4 regions of the Ruania zhangjianzhongii genome follow, and region 4 is predicted to be linked to each of the others. Evidence: predicted binding sites of a transcription regulator. Region 4 holds the regulator's gene; each other region holds the start of a gene.
The links. Region 4 encodes LexA, which represses DNA repair genes until DNA is damaged. Its sites were predicted from a motif close to TCGAACANNTGTTCGA; they were not measured.

Region 1 (4,347 bases), 2.0 Mb from region 4:
TTCCGGGGCGAACGAGCCGGCCCGGGGGATGTGCACGGAGGCGAGGATGCCGCCGTCGGCCTGCTCGATGGTGAACTGCAGGCGGCCGAGCCAGTACAGCCCCCCGGTCCAGGCGTTCAGCAGCCAGTCGTGAGTGTGCACGCCGAACTCGCCGAAGGTGAGCCGGTGAACGGCGATCTGCTGGCCCAGGTCGGACAGCGACCGCCAGGAGATCGCGTCGGCGATTCCACGGCCGCGGTGGTAGGTACGCACTTCAGGGACGGTGGCCAGCAGGGTGCAGATCGCGAGCATCGGTTCGCCGGCCCAGTCACCGTCTCGTGCCCAGACCGAGCCGGGGATCTCGCCGAGGAGGTCGCCGATCCGGTCTCGGACGGCGCCGGTGAGTTCGGCGATCCTGGCCAGGGCGGCGTCGTCGCTGCGGGTGCGGGCGACGAGGGCGAGTGCGTCGTAGGCGTCCTGGTCGGCGAAGCCGAGGAGGACCAGAGTCTCCGGCAGGTCGGGGGAGCTGAGGCGCTCGCGGACCTGGTCGACGGTCAGGGCGCGGGTCATGCGGGCTCCTCGGGTACTGCTGCCTCGGGCGGATCGGGTGGGCTGGGCGGATCGGGCGGGCCAGGCGATTCAGGTGGGTTGGATGGTGCCGGCGGACTGGACGGCTCAGGCGGTGCTGGGTCCTCTGGCGCGGTCGCTGCTTCCACCCGGTCCACCAGAGTGGTCAGTGTGTCCACCGGGGTGTCGAGGCCGGTGGGAGTGACGGTCTGCCCGAATGCGCGGGCGGCCACTCGGGCAGTGCGCTCGCGTTGCTGGGCGGCCAGTGCGTCCACCTCCGCGCCGAGCGCTGCGGCTCGGTCGGCCGCCCCCGGCTCGGTGGGGTCCAGCGCTCCAAGCTCGGCCTGGATCTCCAGCACCCGGCGGCGGAACGTGACGATATCCATCGTCAGTGAGACTAACGGGGTGTGCTCAGTGCGTCGACGCACACGAGCCGGCGGCGGCTGCGTAGCCTTCGGCCGGCTGTGGTGGGGGATCCGGAGCCGGGAGCGGGCTGTGATGGAGCCGGCGGCAGCGGGCGGGGTTTAGGTCGCCAGCGACCAGGCGTCGGGCCCAGCGCTCTCGTGCCGGTCGGTGTTGATCAGGGTGCCGTCCGGCCGGGTGAAGATCCAGACGCCGTCCTGCCGGGTCATGCTGATCGACCGGGCGTCGACCACGGTGTGATGGTGGTAGCAGAGCAGCGCGCCGTTGGTCAGATCGGTCGGTCCGCCGTCGGACCAGTGCACGCGGGCATGGTGTGATTCGCAGATTGAGGGTGGTGCCGTGCAGCCGGGCCAGGTGCAGCCGCGATCGCGGGCGATCAGGCCTCGACGTTGCGCCGGGGTGAAGACCCGGTGGGTGCGCCCTTGGTTGATCACCTCGCTCTCCGGTGAGAAGAGCACGCGATAGACGTCCCCGCAGCTGGCCAGCCGGCGCAGTAGCCCTGGTGGAACCGGGCCGGTGCCGTCGTCGAACATCGGCGGGGGCTCGTTGAGCCGGGCCTTCCAGTCGATCGTTGTCAGCTCTGCCAGCGCGGCCGGGTCCCAGTCGCCGGCCCTGGTCCGATGCCGTGGTGGCACCGGCTCGTGCCGGGTGGATCGGCCTTCGGTTTCGGGTTCGGCTGCGTCTGCGGCTGAATCACAATCCGGGTCAGCTGGTCGGCGAGGTTCGGAATCTGGCTCCGGTGCTGGCGCCGGTCCTGGCCCTGGTGCCGGTCGCGGCTCCGGCCCTGGCGCCGGATCTGGCCCCGGCTCCTCGGCCGAATGCTTGGTCCGGCTGGGCGGCGAGGTGTCCGGGTCCGCAGGTGCAGTGCGCCGCCCGTTGCGAGAGGCGCCGGCCTCGCGCAGAAGACGCTGGAACTTCGTGGGGCTGATGAGGACGCCGAGGTGGGGGCGGACGGAGGCGTGGGTGCCGGCCAGGCCTTGGTCGAGGACGAGGTGGGCGAGGTCGGCGAGAGCTTGTGCGCGGCGCTGGTCGGCGGTGCGCTGGTCATCGGGCGCGGGCGGGGTCATCACGGCATCCATGGCGGTGCGGACCAGCCGACCGTTCTCTTCAGTGAGGAAGCCGGACAGGTGCCAGCCGTCCAGGGTGCGGACCAGTTCGACGTACTCGCGTTCTTTGGCTTGGCGGTAACCGCGGTCATCGGCCTCGGGGTCAGCCACCTGAGCGAAATGCTTCCCCAACCGACGCACCTGATCGGGTCGCATCTGCCGGGTCTGCTCGAGCAGGAACCTCTCGACGGTCACCGACTGTGTCTGCACCCCGGCAGGGGAGTCCACACCGTCCCCGGACTGGTCCTGCCCGGGTGACTCGGCTGATCCCGGTGCACCCTCGCCGTCGGCAATCGGACCCTGTTGATCCTCCAACTCGACCTGCTCGTCCAGGGCGGCGACCCGAGCGGCTGAGGTCAGTGCGGTGGCAGCGAACGCGTGCACCTGGTCCGGTCCGACCTCTCCGGCGCGCAGCGCGGCCCCGAACTGCGGGATCTCATCCCGCAGTTGACGGGCCAGTCGCACGGTCTGGCGCGCATTGCCGTAAGACATGCCGTGCGTGTGTGCGATATACGACGCAAAAGTGCGCGGCCGAAATGTTGAGGTACTCCATAATCCATCGGTCTCCTCGACCGCTAGCCACTGGTAACGCTTGCCGGTCAGCCTGGAGCACGCCCGGTGTACTCGCACACTCGCCTCACCCAGCTCGGTCCCGGTGTGCTCATCGCGTTCGTCCTGGATATCGCCAGTGGAAACCGCACCACAAAGCGCTTCTAGTGCCGCGATCTTGGTCGGAAGGTCGGCGCCCAGAAGATCGCCGAGCGAGGCGTCCAGCGAGAGGTCCGCGCCGATGGTGGAACCTGTCATTGCTGTTCACCTCTCCCGGTGTAGTCGTGTGCTCGTACATAGATTCTACGAGAGGTCACCTAGTAAGGAAAGCCTCGACATGCAATTGTTATCGAAATGTGGATAAGGGAGTGTTATCCACAGATTTCCATAAGTATGGGGGTCTAGTACGCAGAATGTCGGTGGCGCGTGATAGTGGCGAGCGCTGCCTGCCATGCCGCAAGGAGCGCACCTCGGGCCATCTGGGGCGGCCACACGTACGGTGCGCTCGCGCTGCTCGGCGGCGGAATGTGACGATGCCCCTCCGCCAGCGAGGCAGCCTCCGGCCCGAGGGCGGCTGTCCGCGATCGTCGACCACACTGTGGCAACCTTGACCGCGAGTCGGGCCGTCCAGCCATGATGGAGCGATGATCGAGAACGCACCCGCACTCGTCCATGAGCTCGATCGGCGCAAAGCAGCGCTGGCGGCATCCCCAGGAGACACCACGACCGAGATGGCGGTCTGGGAATCTGCCGCCCAGCTCGGGTTGTGGCACGTCGTGAACCGCGGCACGAAGGAGGATCCCCGGCCGAGCGGCTTCGACATCGATGGCGTCGGCCGACTGATCGGCGTCTACAGCACGCGTGAACGGGCGGGCGCCGTCGCGGGCGAGGACGGCACCGTCCTGGCCGTGCCGATGCCGCAGGCGCTGGACTGGCTCGGATCCTTCGTCGAGCAGGGCGTCGCCGGGATCGTCCTCGACCACCCGGGCCCCTGGACCCCGCTGCCCAACCTGCCATTCTTCAAGAAGTGGGTACCGCAGGCGCAGACGGCGGTGGGCAGCGGGCCGATCGTTCTCGCCCCCCAGGTAGAGGCGGCGGCCGATGCCTACGCGGCGGACAAGAGCGACCAGAACTACGCCGCAGTCGTGCGGCAGGTCGCAGCCGACAAGCTGTTCGTCGTCCTCGATCCGCAGGGCGACGGCAGCACGCCGACCAGCATCGTCAACGGTCGGGGTGAGCGCATCGGGCTCGCCTTCACCGACTCCTCCCGGGTCGAGACGCTGTACGCCGGCAAGGCCGTCCAGGTGACCGAGCGCACCGGCGCAGATCTGCTGCGGATGGTCGGTGAGCAGTTCGACGTCCTGATCCTGGACCCGCAGTACCCGTCGTCCTTCGCCGCGACTCCCGAGTGGATCACCAAGGTCCTCGACGGCGGTGAGCCCGCCTCGAAGAAGCGCTCCCGCTGGAGCTTCCGGGGCCGCTGATCCGACCCGACCGCGTTCGCGAGCCGCGGTCTCGTCGCGATCGTGGGCGCCGCGCGGAGGCCATGATCCGCGTACGGTATGACCAGACCCGTCGCCCGCCAGAGGAGCTGTAGTGACCACCGCCCCGATCGACGCCGCCGGTACCCGCGCCTGGGCCGGCCTGCATGCCCACCAGGACTCGCTCACCCCGGATCTGCGCGGCTGGTTCGCTGCCGAGCCCGACCGTGCGCAGCGGTACA
Region 2 (4,347 bases), 1.2 Mb from region 4:
GGCACTGCTGGCCGCCATCGTGGTGTTCGTCGTGGTCGGAGCCGTGGCGATGACGGCACTCTGGGTGGAGTCCTGGTGGGGATACCGGCTGGAGCGCTCCGAGCAGGCGCTGCGGGTGCACCGCGGTTTGCTCACCTCGCGGTCGGTCAGCTTCGAGGCCTCCCGGATCCGGGGTGTGGAGCTGGTCGAGCCGCTCGGTGTCCGGCTGGCCGGAGCCGCCCGTCTGGACGTCGTCGCCACCGGCCTGCGCGCCGACGCAGAACAGCAGGACAGCGCGACCCTCGTGCCCGGGGCGCCTCGCGCGGTCCCGCTCCAGGTGGCCGAGGAGATCACCGGCCGGGCACTACCGGACGAGCTGCGTCCGCACCCGCCGGTGGCCCGGACCCGGCGCCTGGTCCGCGCGGGCGCTCTGATCGTCGGGCTCCTGGTGGTGGCCGTGATGCTGGTGGCACTGCTGCGCCCGACGGCGTTCTGGACCTCGGTCATCGTGGCCGCCGTGCTCGGCTCTTCGGTGCTGGCGGTGGCTGTCGCGGTGGACTCGGCACGGAACCTGGGGCACGAGTTGACCGCCGCCCACCTGCTCGCCCGCCGCGGCAGCATCCGGCGCACCACAGTGGCGCTCGACCGGCCAGGGATCATCGGTTGGCGGGTGCGGCAGTCCCTCTTCCAGCGCCGCGTGGGAGTGCTCACGGTGACCGCCACGACGGCTGCCGGACGTGGGCGTTACTCCGTGGTGGACGTGGCCACGGGCCCGGGGCTGGCCGTCGCCGAGGAGGCGGTACCCGGGCTGCTCACCCCGTTCCTCGAGCGCGAGGACCTCCCCAGCCACGAGCCGGCCGGAACCTGAGCCGTCACGCGGCGCGCCGTTCCTCGGCTTCGAGCCGCGCGCGTCGGTTCATCAACAGCGTGGAGACGGCGTAGCCCAGGTCGAACGGGCGAGCATCGGTGGCGGTGAGCTGGTCGGTGACGCCGCTCAGCGCCGGCCTCTCGGCCGCTGAGCGGGCCGCGGATGCTGGCACCGGCTCCACCACTGTGCCATCCGGGCTGTACGTGTGCAGGGTGCCGTCCGGGCCCCGGCGGAGTTCGAAGCCACCTTCGTGGTGCCGACGGTGGTGCTGACCACACAGCAACGCCATGTTCTGCAGGGTCGTCGGTCCGCCGAGAGCCCAGTGCCGGAGATGGCGAGCGTGCAGGTAGCGGCGCCGACCGCAGCCCGGAAACACGCAACCTTGGTCACGGTCCCACAGCGCCCGGAACAAGGCGGCGTTCGGGCGCCGATGCCTGCGCCCGAGGTCGATCGTGCGTCCCGACCGCCCGTTCGCGCTGATCAGGACCTCGCGCCGCGCTCCCGCGGGAGCGTCCTCGTGCAGCTGCAGCACCACCCCGGTGTCACAGGACAGACGTCTCGCAGTCTCGGGGTGCAGGGCCGGCCCGAGCTCCAGATGTGGCCCCGTGATTCCGCTGCCGGCAGCGTCGGCCAGATCGTTGAGGGTCGCGTGCAGCACGGTCTCGCTGCGCCGTGAGGCCCGGACACAGTCACCCGGACCCTTCGGAGCGGGCAGCGCCTCGGGTGTGCGGACCGGACCGACGCTACTCTGCTCACAAATGAGCACCAGAGCGTCCAGCAGTGTGTGCTCGGTGTGGGCGAGATCGTCCGCCAACGAACTCGCCGTAGCGTGGTCCGCCGCCGTCTCCGTGTGCTCCAGATAGTCCTGGGCCCGGCGCAGTGCCTCCACGATGACCGCACCGTCCTCGGGTGCGCTTCTGATCGAGAGGCACACCGACCCGTCGTCGTCGACCCGATAGCTCAGTCGGCGGCGACGATGCTGGGCGTTGATCTCTTCCAGCGAAGCCCCGGTACGGATGCCGGCACACAGCCGGTCCAGCTGGACAGCGCTGGCCGCCTTGGCCGCCTGGACCAGCTCGTCCTCGTTCGCCGCTGTGCCTACCCGCGTGATCGCGCGCACCTTGGAGTAGCTCAGCCGGCCCGCAGCGAACTCCGTGTCGGTCAACGGCAGCGCGCTCAGGGCGCGCGCGATGCGGACATGCTCGCGTGCGGTCGAGGCAGATATGCCGCAGCGCCACGACAACCAGTGCGCAGACGAGCACATCCCGGCGTACTGCTGCCACCCCTGCTGGGCATCGAACTCCGCCAGGACATGCAGAAACCGAGCGGTGTGCGCCGCGATCTCGGCAGCCAGCGATCCCAGCTCATCGGCAAGCTCGGCTACCGGCCGCGGCGGCTCGGTGGGCGACTCCGTCCACTCATTCATCCCTATCCCTCACCCTCTCCTCGAACAACTGTTCCAGGATAGGGAGCGGGTGTGACACTCTGGTCGGCGGGGCCGCCGTTCGAGCCCGCTGGGCGCTCCCGCGGGAGCGTCCTGCGGTCCTTCGGTGGTGCTCCACTAGTCACGGCAACCGCCACCTGCAAACGGCAGCACCGCCGTCGCCCAGGACTTGCTCTGCGAGTGCAGTGGCGCTGCGGTCAGCCGCCGCGGCGGGCGCGCAGCGCGGCGAGGGCCTCGTCCAGCAGGGCTTCGCCCTCGGCGTCGCTGCGCCGTTCCTTCACGTAGGCCAGATGGGTCTTGTACGGCTCGTTCCGCGGCGCCGACGGCGGGTTCTCCCGGTCCTGGCCGGCGGGCAGGCCGCAGCGCGGACAATCCCAGGTCTCCGGCACCGACAGGCCCTGCTCCTCGGCGAAGCTCGGACGGGTCTCGTGGCCGCCGGCACACCAGTAGGACACCCAGACCCGAGGGGCCGCCTCTCCGCGCTCGGCCTCACCCATCGGCCCCGCACCGACGCGGGATCCTCGGATCGCACTACCGCCTGCCATGTTGCTCCCTGCTTCAGAATGCGAAGCGCTGCACGAGACCGAGCAGCACGATGACGACGCCCCAGACGATGGCCGAACCGACCGTGATCCGGTTCAGGTTCCGCTCCGCCACCCCGGAGGAGCCGAGGCTGGAGGACAGGCCGCCACCGAACATGTCGGACAGCCCTCCGCCCTTGCCCTTGTGCATGAGGATGGTCAACACCAGCATCGCGCTGGTCAGCACCAGCAGGACCTCAAGAACGATGGTCAGGATCGTCACGGTTGCGCGTACTTCCTCATCTGGACTGCGCGTGCGCGGCATCTGCGCACGGGGGACGCACAGAGTCTACGCGATATGCGCACCGGGTCAGAGCCCCACCTGGTGAGACTGGTACCGGACGATCGATGCGAACTCCTCGGCCTGCAGGCTTGCGCCGCCGATCAGACCGCCGTCGATGTCGTGCTGCGCCATCAGCGAGGCGCAGTTGCCCGACTTCATCGAGCCGCCGTAGAGCACTCGCACCGCTTCGGCTACCTCGGTGGAGTACAGCTCCGCGAGCCGGGCGCGGATGGCAGCGCACACTTCCTGCGCGTCCTCCGGGGTCGCCACCTCACCAGTGCCGATCGCCCAGACCGGTTCGTAGGCGATCACAGTACGGGCAGCGTCCTCGGCGGAGATGCCGTCGTACGCGCCGTCGACCTGGGCGAGGGTGTAGGCGACCTGCTCCCCCGCCTGACGCACCTCGAGCCCCTCACCCACGCACACGATCGGGGTGAGCGTGGCGGCCAGGGCCGCCTTGGCCTTCGCGCCGACCAGCGTGTCGTCCTCACCGTGGTACTGACGTCGCTCGGAATGGCCCACGACGACGTAGCTCACGCCGAGCTTGGCCAGCATCGTCGCGGAGATCTCACCGGTGTAGGCGCCCTTCTCCTGCGCGGAGACGTCCTGCGCGCCGTAGCCGATCTCGAGCTTGTCGGCGTCCACCAGGGTCTGCACCGAGCGAAGGTCGGTGAACGGTGGGCAGACCACCACCTCGACCGAGGAGTAGTCGTGCTTGGCGTCCTTGAGGGTCCAGGCCAGCTTCTGCACCAGGTGGGTCGCCTCGTGGTGGTCGAGGTTCATCTTCCAGTTCCCCGCCATCAGCGGGGTGCGGGTGGTTGCCATCGATCGTTGCCTTTCCGGGCCGTGGGTCGTCAGTTCAGAACGTCGATACCGGGCAGGGTCTTGCCCTCGAGGAACTCCAGAGAGGCACCGCCGCCGGTGGAGATGTGGCTGAAACCGCCCTCGTCGAAGCCGAGGGTGCGCACCGCCGCAGCCGAGTCGCCGCCGCCGACGATGGTGAAGGCACCCTCAGCGGTCGCGTCGACCATCGCCTCGGCGACCGCCTTGGTGCCGTCAGCGAAGGCGTCGAACTCGAACACGCCCATCGGGCCGTTCCAGACGACGGTTTTCGCCTCGCGGATCGCCGCACCGAACGCGGCACCCGAGTCCGGACCGATGTCCAGACCGATCTGGTCGGCGGGCATATCGG
Region 3 (4,347 bases), 390 kb from region 4:
CAGGGAGACCACACTCGTGGCGAACATCGAGCCGTAGGAGGAACTGGTCTGGGCATCGAGGAACCCCGTCAGCGCTACCGAGACCGGCCAGGTCTCCGGCAACCGGAGGTAGACCAGTGGGCCGAAGAAGTCGCCCCAGGTCCAGATGAAGGTGAAGATCGCCGTCGTGGCCAGCGCCGGGACCACCAGCGGGAGCACGATCTGGACGTAGCAGCGGAAGTGACCGGCGCCGTCGATCCGGGCCGCCTCGAAGATCTCCTTGGGCAGACTGCGGATGAACTGGACCATGAGGAACAGGAAGAACGCCTCGGTGGCCAGGAACTTCGGCGCGATCAACGGCAGGAACGTGTTCAGCCAGCCGAGTTCTTTGTAGATGAGGAACTGCGGCACCAGCAGCACCTGGAAGGGCAGCATGATCGAGCCGAGCATCAGCGCAAAGAACAGGTTCTTGCCGCGAAAGCGCAGCCGGGCGAATGCATAGGCGGCCAGTGAGCAGGAGACGAGATTCCCCACGATCGAGCCGAGCGCGATGATCGAGGAGTTGATGAGGAACACGCTGAACGGGTGCTGCAGATCGTTCCAGCCGTTCGCGTAGTTCTCTGCGGTCAGATCGGTGGTGAAGATGCTCAGGTCGCGAAAGATCTCGCTGTTCGGCTTGAAGCTGGAGACCACCAACCAGATCAGCGGGTAGATCATCACAGCGCACAGCACGATCAGCATCGTGTGCTTGGCCGCGGCGCGCACCTGCCGCATGCGGCGACCACCTGGCTGCGGGCGCGGGGTGGTCGGCTGGAGCACGTCAAATCTGCCACATAAGAGAACGTTTGCGGGTGGATGGGCGCATACCACGTAGCACCGACATTCTGCGGGCGGAAGGGCATCATCACCACGATTTTGTGGATAAGTGGTGGACGGTCCACAGATTCAACACGCACGCGTGTTCACCCCACATGACACCCACTCTCTCGTAGAATGGATGTACGAGCACAGGTCATAGAATCGACGGGAGGTGAGCAGTGGTGAGCGACTCCACGATCAGTGCCGAGGTCCTGCATGGCACACCCCTGGGCGAGCTCCTCGAGGCCGATCTACCCACCCGCCTCGCGGCCCTGGAAGCCCTCGGTGGTGCGATCACCAGCGCCGACCTCCAGGACGAGCGTGACCTGCACACCGGACCCGAACTCGGCATCGCGAGCGTGCGAGTGCACCGCCTGTGCACCCGGCTGACCGGCAAGCGCTACCAATGGCTGACCGTGGAAGAAGCAGACGGGCGGTGGGCCACCACCGCGTTCCACCCCCGCACCTACGCCTCCCACGTTGCCCACACCCATGGCATCTCCTACGCCAACGCCCGCCGCAGCGTGCGCCTGGCCCGCCAACTGCGCGATGACATCCCCCGCTTCGGCGCCGCCCTACGAGCCGGACAGATCGGCCCCGACCAGATCGACGCCCTAGCAACCACCGCCCTGACCTCACCCACCCGCATCGCAGCACTAGCCGAACCCATCACCACCGACGCCTCGGCCGCGGAGGGTGCGGAGGCAGGGGAATCGGATTTCGAGGAGGCAGCCACCGATGACACTGCTCAGACGGTGGAGGACTTTCTCCTCGCGCAGGCCCAGGACATGCGGGTGGACCAGATCCGCCGGTTGGGTAAGCACTTCGCTCAGGTCGCTGACCCCGAGGCCGATGAGCGCGGCTACCGCCAAGCCAAAGAACGCGAATACGTCGAGCTGGTCCGCACCCTGGACGGGTGGCACCTGTCCGGCTTTCTCACCGAGGAGAACGGACGCCTGGTGCGCGCCGCCATGGACGCCGTGATCACCCCACCCGCGCCCGACGATCAGCGCACCGCCGATCAGCGCCGCGCACAAGCCCTCGCCGACCTCGCCCACCTCGTCCTCGACCAAGGCCTAGCCGGAACCCACGCCTCCGTCCGACCCCACCTCGGCGTCCTGATCAACCCCACCGACCTCGACCGACTCCTGCGCGAAGCACGCGAAGGCACCACCGCGCCGACAGAACAAACCCCCTGCTCCACTCCCACCCCCGGCAGCAGCCGCTGGGACACCATCCCACTACGCGACCTGATCGGTATCGACTGGGCGACCCAGCTCAACAACCAACCACCGACGTTCGACGACGGCACCGGGCCCGTCCCACCAGCACTCCTCCGCCGACTCGCCACCTGCGGAGACCTCTACCGCGTCCTGTTCTCCCCCGAAGGCGAAGTCATCAACCTCGGCCGATCCCGCCGGCTGTTCACCCCAGCACAACGACGCGCGCTCATCGCACGCGACCAAGGCTGCACGTGGCCCGGCTGCACCGCGCCACCGGCGATCTGCGAATCACACCACGCCCGCATCCACTGGGCCGACGGCGGACCCACCAACACCGCCAACGGCGCACTCCTGTGCTACCACCATCACACCGTCGTCGACGCCCGCACCATCACCATGACCCGGCACGACGGCGTATGGATCTTCACCCGCCCCGACGGCACCACCATCAACACCAACCTCGACCCACCAGCCAAGCACCGAGATTGGCCAGACACCGGCTAACGGCGAGGTACATGCAGGCCGGCTGCGCGGAGCGTCCGCTCCGCCGCAGGCGTCGCGACCGACCGGGGCAGGATCACCGGGTCCCCGGTGTCCGGGTCCGCGATCACCCGGCAACGGAGCCCGAAGACCTCCTCGATCCGCTCGGCCGTCACCACCTGGTGCGGCGAGCCGTGGGCCACGATCCGTCCCTCGCTCATCGCGATCAGGTGGCTGCCGTAGCGGGCTGCCTGGTTGATGTCGTGCAGCACCGCCACCACGGTGCGACCCGCAGTGCGCAGCCGCTGGACCAGCTCGAGCACCTCGAGTTGGTGGGCGATGTCCAGGAAGGTGGTCGGCTCGTCCAGCAGCACCAGCGGTGTCTCCTGCGCGAGCACCATGGCGATCCAGACCCGCTGGCGCTGACCGCCGGAGAGCTCGTCTACCGGCCGGTCTGCCAGGTCTGTGACGTTGGTGTCCGCGAGCGCAGCGTCGACTGCGGCTTCGTCCGCTTCGGACCAGCCGGCCAGCATCGACTGGTGCGGGTAGCGCCCGCGCGCCACAAGATCGAACACGGTGATGCCCTCAGGTGCGATCGAGGTCTGCGGTAGGAGCCCGATCTTGCGGGCAACCTGCTTGGTGGGCAGCCGGCGGACATCCTGCCCGTCGAGCAGCACGTGGCCACCGGTCGGGCGCAGTAGGCGTGCCAGCGTGCGCAGCAGGGTGGATTTGCCGCACGCGTTCGGTCCGACGATCACGGTGAACTCCCCGTCCGGAAGTTCCAGGTCGATGCCCTCGAGCACCTGCCGGTCGCCGTAGCCTGCGTTCAGGGTGTGGGCGGTGAGTCTCATCCTGCTCCAGTCGTGTCCAGGGAACGTCGGCTCTCCCGCGCCAGCAGCCACACCAGGTAGGCGCCACCGATTGCCACGGTCACTGCTCCGGTGGGCAGGCGCACGCCGGGGATCGCGTGCTGGGCGATGATGTCCGCACCGAGCAGCAGCAATGAACCGACCATGGCCGAGCCCGCCAGGTCCACCGAGGTGCCCTGCCGGGTGAGCCGGCGCGCAATCTGTGGGGCGGCCAGCGCGACGAACGCGATCGGGCCCGCCACCGCGGTCACCAGCGCGATCGCGATGACGCCGAGGAGGATCAGCAGGGCCTTCGAAGTCTCGACCGGGACCCCAAGCATCGCCGCCGTGTCGTCCCCCAGCTCCAGCCGGCGCATCCGGCGCTGGGCCGCCGGCGCAGCGATCAGGACCACCGCGAGCACCACGGCGCCGACCCGGATCGCCGGCCAGTCCACCACGGACAGCGACCCTGCCCCCCAGACCGCCGCCCGGAGCGCCACGTCCAGATCGACCTTCACGGAGAACCAGGTGTTCACCCCACCAAGGAAGGCACTCACGGCGATGCCGACGATGATGAACCGAAACCCCTGGACTCCGCGCCGGAAGGCGAACAGGTAGACCGCGAAGGCAGTCACCAGACCACCGGCGAGGGCTCCGGCGGTGAGTGCGGCGTAGCTGGTCAGACCGGCCAGGAGAGTGAGCACCACTCCGGTGAAGGCGCCGGTGGTGAAGCCGATCACGTCCGGGCTGCCGAGCGGGTTGCGGGTCAGCGACTGGAACACCGCACCGCTGATCCCCAGGGCAGCGCCGAACAGCAGGGCACCGACCACCCGCGGCAGCCGCCACTCCAGCACCACCTTGTTCAGCTGTTCGTCGCCGCCGCCGGTGAGTGCGGTCACCACCTCGCCGATGGAGAGCGGCATGGTGCCGAGCGTGACCGACCACAGCGCGAGCACCAG
Region 4 (4,347 bases):
GCGTTCCGGCCGACTCCCGCCGTGCGAAGGGTGGCCCGCTGCGGGAGGAGTACCTGAGCGAGGAGAACCTGGCCCGGGTACGGTCGCTGAACGAGATCGCCGCCGGTCGCGGCCAGACGCTGGCCCAGATGGCGGTGGCGTGGGTGCTGCGCGATCCCCGGGTCACCACCGCGCTGGTGGGTGCCTCGAGCGTGCGTCAGCTGGATGACACCCTCGGTGCGCTGGACAACCTGGAGTTCACCGAGGCTGAGCTGACCGAGATCGACCGCTACGCCCGGGACGGTGGAGTGAACCTCTGGGCGCCGCGCTCCAGCGACCGCTGAGCACTCTCCGACCCCGCTGAAAGTGGGCCGATCCCACTGATAGCGGGCCGATCCCACGAACAGTGGTTCGCCGCCGGTGGTCCGGGCTTCCCCTCCCGGGCCACCGGCGGCCGTCTATTACTCGAGCGGCTCGGCTGCGCTGCGCTCGTCGCGCAGAGCCGTGATCGCCGCTTCGAAATCCTCCAGGGACGAGAAGCCCTGGTACACGCTCGCGAACCGCAGATACGCGATCTCGTCCAACTCGCGCAGCGGGCCCAGGATGGTCAGCCCCACCTCGTGCGCGTCCATCTCGGCCACACCGGTGGCACGGACCACTTCTTCGACCTGCTGGGCGAGCAGCGCCAGATCGTCCTCGGAGACCGGGCGGCCCTGGCATGCCTTGCGCACGCCGGCAATCACCTTGTCCCGGCTGAACGGCTCGACGGCACCCGATCGCTTCATCACCGTCAGGCTGGTGGTCTCCACTGTGGTGAAGCGGCGGCCGCACTCCGGACACTGTCGGCGACGACGGATGGACGCGCCATCCTCAGCCGTGCGAGAATCCACGACCCGGGAGTCGCCATGCCGGCAGAACGGGCAGTGCACCTAGCGGTTCCCTTCCCTCCGGCGTCGTGCGAAAGCACCACATGTTGGTCAATCACATCCATGTAACTACTAGATGTACCCAACTTAGACATCCGAGGGCCACTCGCGCAAGTGCCATCGACCGGCCTGGACCGGCCGCGGCAGCCGGGCGGGTCGATCAGGTCACTCCCCCGAAGGAACGGTCAGCTCTGCGCCGGCGTGCACTGTCGAGGCGGACAGGTTATTCAGCGCCATGATCTGGTCGATCACCACGCGCACGTCCTGCCCATCGGCCGCGACGTCCGCAGCGATGGTCCAGAGACTCTCGCCGGGGCCGACGGTCACGCTCTGCACCTGCTCGGGCATCGGCTCCGCCTCCGGGAACGCCAGGCCGGCACCCACCCCGACAGCGGCGGCAACTGCGAACGCCAGGGCCACCAGCACGACACGGCCACGGACGGTCAGTCGCAGGGCGGCACTCGTGTCGGCCGGGCGAGACTCCGTCTCCGCCACAGGCAGAGGTGCGGCCGGCAGATCAGGGACGGCCCTCAGGTGCCGCCTGCGGGAGGGCACGGTCAGGGGCGCTGTGGGGAAGGCCAGTGCGCTCATCGTTCTCGTCTCCTCAAACTCGTCGAACACCCGTCCGTCGAACGTCTGTACTGACAGTAGCACATCTGTTCGTTCGACACGCCAGTCGAACACATGTTTGGTCTTTCGGGTGGTGGCGCCTATCGTGGAGAACGCCACAGACCGAGCAGATCATCGACCACCGACATCGGCGGATTTCCAGGCGATGCGGAACAGGAGGACACCATGGCCCGCGCACAACAGGACCCGAGCGACCGCCCGGACCCAGCCAGCCTGAGCCCCCGGCAGCGACGGATCATGGACTCGATCCGCGCCAGCCTGGAGGCCAAGGGGTACCCACCGACGATGCGGGAGATCGCCACCGCCGTCGGCCTGGCCAGCCCGTCCTCGGTGAAGTACCAGCTGGAGCTGCTGGAGCAGAAGGGATTCCTTCGCCGCGATGCACTCTCCACCCGGGCCATCGAGATCGTTTCCGACGACTCCCGCAAGGTACGCGGTGACGCCGCCACGTTCACCACCCATGACGGCGAGCAGGACACCAGCCACGCCGCCTATGTGCCGGTGGTCGGGCGAATCGCCGCCGGTGGCCCGATCCTGGCCGATCAGGCGGTCGAGGATGTCTTCCCGCTCCCCCGCCAGCTGGTGGGCGAGGGTGAGCTGTTCCTGCTCAAGGTGGTCGGTGACTCGATGATCGACGCCGCGATCTGCGACGGCGACTGGGTCGTGGTGCGCAGCCAGGCCGTCGCGGAGAACGGCGAGATCGTGGCGGCGATGATCGACGGTGAGGCCACGGTCAAGTCGCTGAAGAAGACCGACAGCGCACTGTGGCTGTTGCCGGCGAACGAGAACTACGCCCCGATCGACGGCAGCGACGCACAGATCCTCGGACGCGTGGTCAGCGTGCTCCGCTCACTCTAGGCTCGCTCTCGGCCACCGCCTCCGCGGCCAGCCGGCGCAGGGCACCACGGACTACCTCAGCATTGGTGGTCGGCCACAGCGGAGGCAAGCTGGCCGCCAGGTAGGAACCGTACCGAGCGGTGCGCAGCCGCGGGTCGAGCACTGCGACCACCCCCCGGTCGGTCACCGACCGAATCAGCCGACCGGCACCCTGGGCGAGCAGCAGGGCCGCATGAGTGGCAGAGACGGCCATGAACCCGTTGCCACCAGCCCGCCCGATCGCCTCCGTGCGGGCCGCCTTCACCGGGTCGTCCGGGCGCGGGAACGGGATCCGGTCGATGAACACCAGACGGCAGCTCAGCCCGGGCACGTCCACGCCCTGCCAGAGCGAGAGGGTGCCGAACAGGCTGGCGCGCGGGTCGGCGGCGAACTCGCGGACCAGCGTGGGCAACACGTCCTCGCCCTGCAGCAGGATCGGGGTGTCCACCTGCTCGCGAAGCGCTTCGGCGGCCGCCTCGGCACCCCGGCGAGACGAGAACAGCCCGAGCGCCCCGCCGTCGGAGGCAGTGATCAGCTCGGCGATCTCGGCGAGCATCTTCTCGTCGGTCCCGTCCCGTCCCGGCGCGGCGAGCGAGGAGGCCACGTACAGGATGCCCTGCCGGCCATAGTCGAACGGTGAGGTGACCAGTTCGCTGCGGTAGCCGCCGTCGGCCAGTCCCAAGGAGCGCGCGGTGGCCTCGAACGTGCCACCGAGGGCAAGCGTAGCCGAGGTGAGCACGGCCGAGCGTCCGCTGAGCAGCTCGCCCGCGATCGGGCCGGCCACGTTCAGCGGGGCGAGCATCAGCCGCGAGGCCTCCCCCGGCCGCCGGCCGCGTTCGCACCAGAGCACGTCCACATGGTCGGCGATCCGGTCCGAGAGCAGCCGATCGGCCACCTCGAACAGGGCGAGCAGTGCGCTGTGCGCCATCGACTTCGCCCCGGCCTCACCGGCTGCAGAGGACTGCTGGCGCATCGCGGTCATCCCTTCCCGGGTGCCTTCGGCGATGCTGCGCACGATCGGAGCAAGCTCGGCCGGTAGCCCGGACCGGAGCCTGCCCTCCGGAACCGCCATCAGCAGCGGCCGGAGCGCGTCAGCGGCCTCCTCGAGGGTGCTCAGCGGGAGTCCGGCATGCCGGCGCGCAGTGCGGGCGGTGCGTTCGACCACGGCCGCGGACAGCTCCACAGTGGCCTGCGCGGTGACCCGATCGGGTAGTTCGTGCGCCTCGTCCACCACGAGGATCTCGTGCTCGGGCAGCACTTTGGGGTTTCCGGCGGCGGCGATGCCAAGCATCGCGTGGTTGGTGACCACCACGTCGGCCTCGCGGGCGTGGGCGCGGGCGCGCTCGGGGAAGCACTCCGCCAGCAGCGGGCACTTCTGGCCGAGGCACTCCAACGAGCTGATGGACACCTGCCGCCAGGCGCGTTCACTGACCCCAGGCACCAGATCGTCCCGGTCGCCGGTGTCGGTCTCGCCGGCCCACTCCCGCAACCGCACTACCTGGCCACCCAGGCCTTCGTCGGCTTCTCTGGGGTGCTCCTCCGCCGATGACGGCGCAGCTTCCGTGGCGGCGAACAGGGCACCTTCGTCGTCGGGATAGCCGCCGGCAACCTTGTGCTTGCAGACGTAGTTGTGCCAGCCCTTGAGGAGGGCCACGTCGGGCTCCCGCTGCAGATGGCCGGTGAGGTTCTCCCGCACCACGGGCAGGTCGTGGCCGAGGATCTGCCGCTGCAGGGCGAGGGTGGCGGTGGAGACGATCGCGCGCTGACCGGACTCGACCGCCTTGATCAGCGTGGGCACCAGGTAGGCGAGCGATTTCCCGGTGCCGGTGCCGGCCTGCACGAGCAGATGCCCTCCGTCGTCCAGCGCGTCCGCCACCGCTCGGGCCATCTCGTGCTGCCCCTCTCGACGGGCGCCGCCCATCGCGCCGACCACCTG

Region 1: a site for LexA is predicted at 2,915-2,930, ahead of FU260_RS21975 (HNH endonuclease signature motif containing protein). Genes of this name have one in related genera too.
Region 2: a site for LexA is predicted at 2,294-2,309, ahead of FU260_RS13665 (HNH endonuclease signature motif containing protein). Genes of this name have one in related genera too.
Region 3: a site for LexA is predicted at 969-984, ahead of FU260_RS06065 (HNH endonuclease signature motif containing protein). Genes of this name have one in related genera too.

What each region holds. Positions count from the first base shown of each region.
Region 1 is NZ_CP042828.1:4,750,392-4,754,738, reverse strand. It holds gene FU260_RS21985 (acyltransferase domain-containing protein) at 1-549, opposite strand, end outside; gene FU260_RS21980 (hypothetical protein) at 546-932, opposite strand; gene FU260_RS21975 (HNH endonuclease signature motif containing protein) at 1,071-2,882, opposite strand; gene FU260_RS21970 (SseB family protein) at 3,269-4,108, shown strand; gene pgi (glucose-6-phosphate isomerase) at 4,221-4,347, shown strand, end outside.
Region 2 is NZ_CP042828.1:2,930,968-2,935,314, forward strand. It holds gene FU260_RS13660 (PH domain-containing protein) at 1-847, shown strand, start outside; gene FU260_RS13665 (HNH endonuclease signature motif containing protein) at 852-2,273, opposite strand; gene FU260_RS13670 (RNA polymerase-binding protein RbpA) at 2,489-2,836, opposite strand; gene secG (preprotein translocase subunit SecG) at 2,850-3,095, opposite strand; gene tpiA (triose-phosphate isomerase) at 3,183-3,980, opposite strand; gene FU260_RS13685 (phosphoglycerate kinase) at 4,010-4,347, opposite strand, start outside.
Region 3 is NZ_CP042828.1:1,313,411-1,317,757, reverse strand. It holds gene FU260_RS06070 (carbohydrate ABC transporter permease) at 1-753, opposite strand, end outside; gene FU260_RS06065 (HNH endonuclease signature motif containing protein) at 1,020-2,564, shown strand; gene FU260_RS06060 (ABC transporter ATP-binding protein) at 2,561-3,391, opposite strand; gene FU260_RS06055 (FecCD family ABC transporter permease) at 3,388-4,347, opposite strand, start outside.
Region 4 is NZ_CP042828.1:1,700,336-1,704,682, reverse strand. It holds gene mgrA (L-glyceraldehyde 3-phosphate reductase) at 1-323, shown strand, start outside; gene nrdR (transcriptional regulator NrdR) at 441-908, opposite strand; gene FU260_RS07910 (LysM peptidoglycan-binding domain-containing protein) at 1,071-1,496, opposite strand; gene lexA (transcriptional repressor LexA) at 1,701-2,393, shown strand; gene FU260_RS07900 (ATP-dependent DNA helicase) at 2,371-4,332, opposite strand.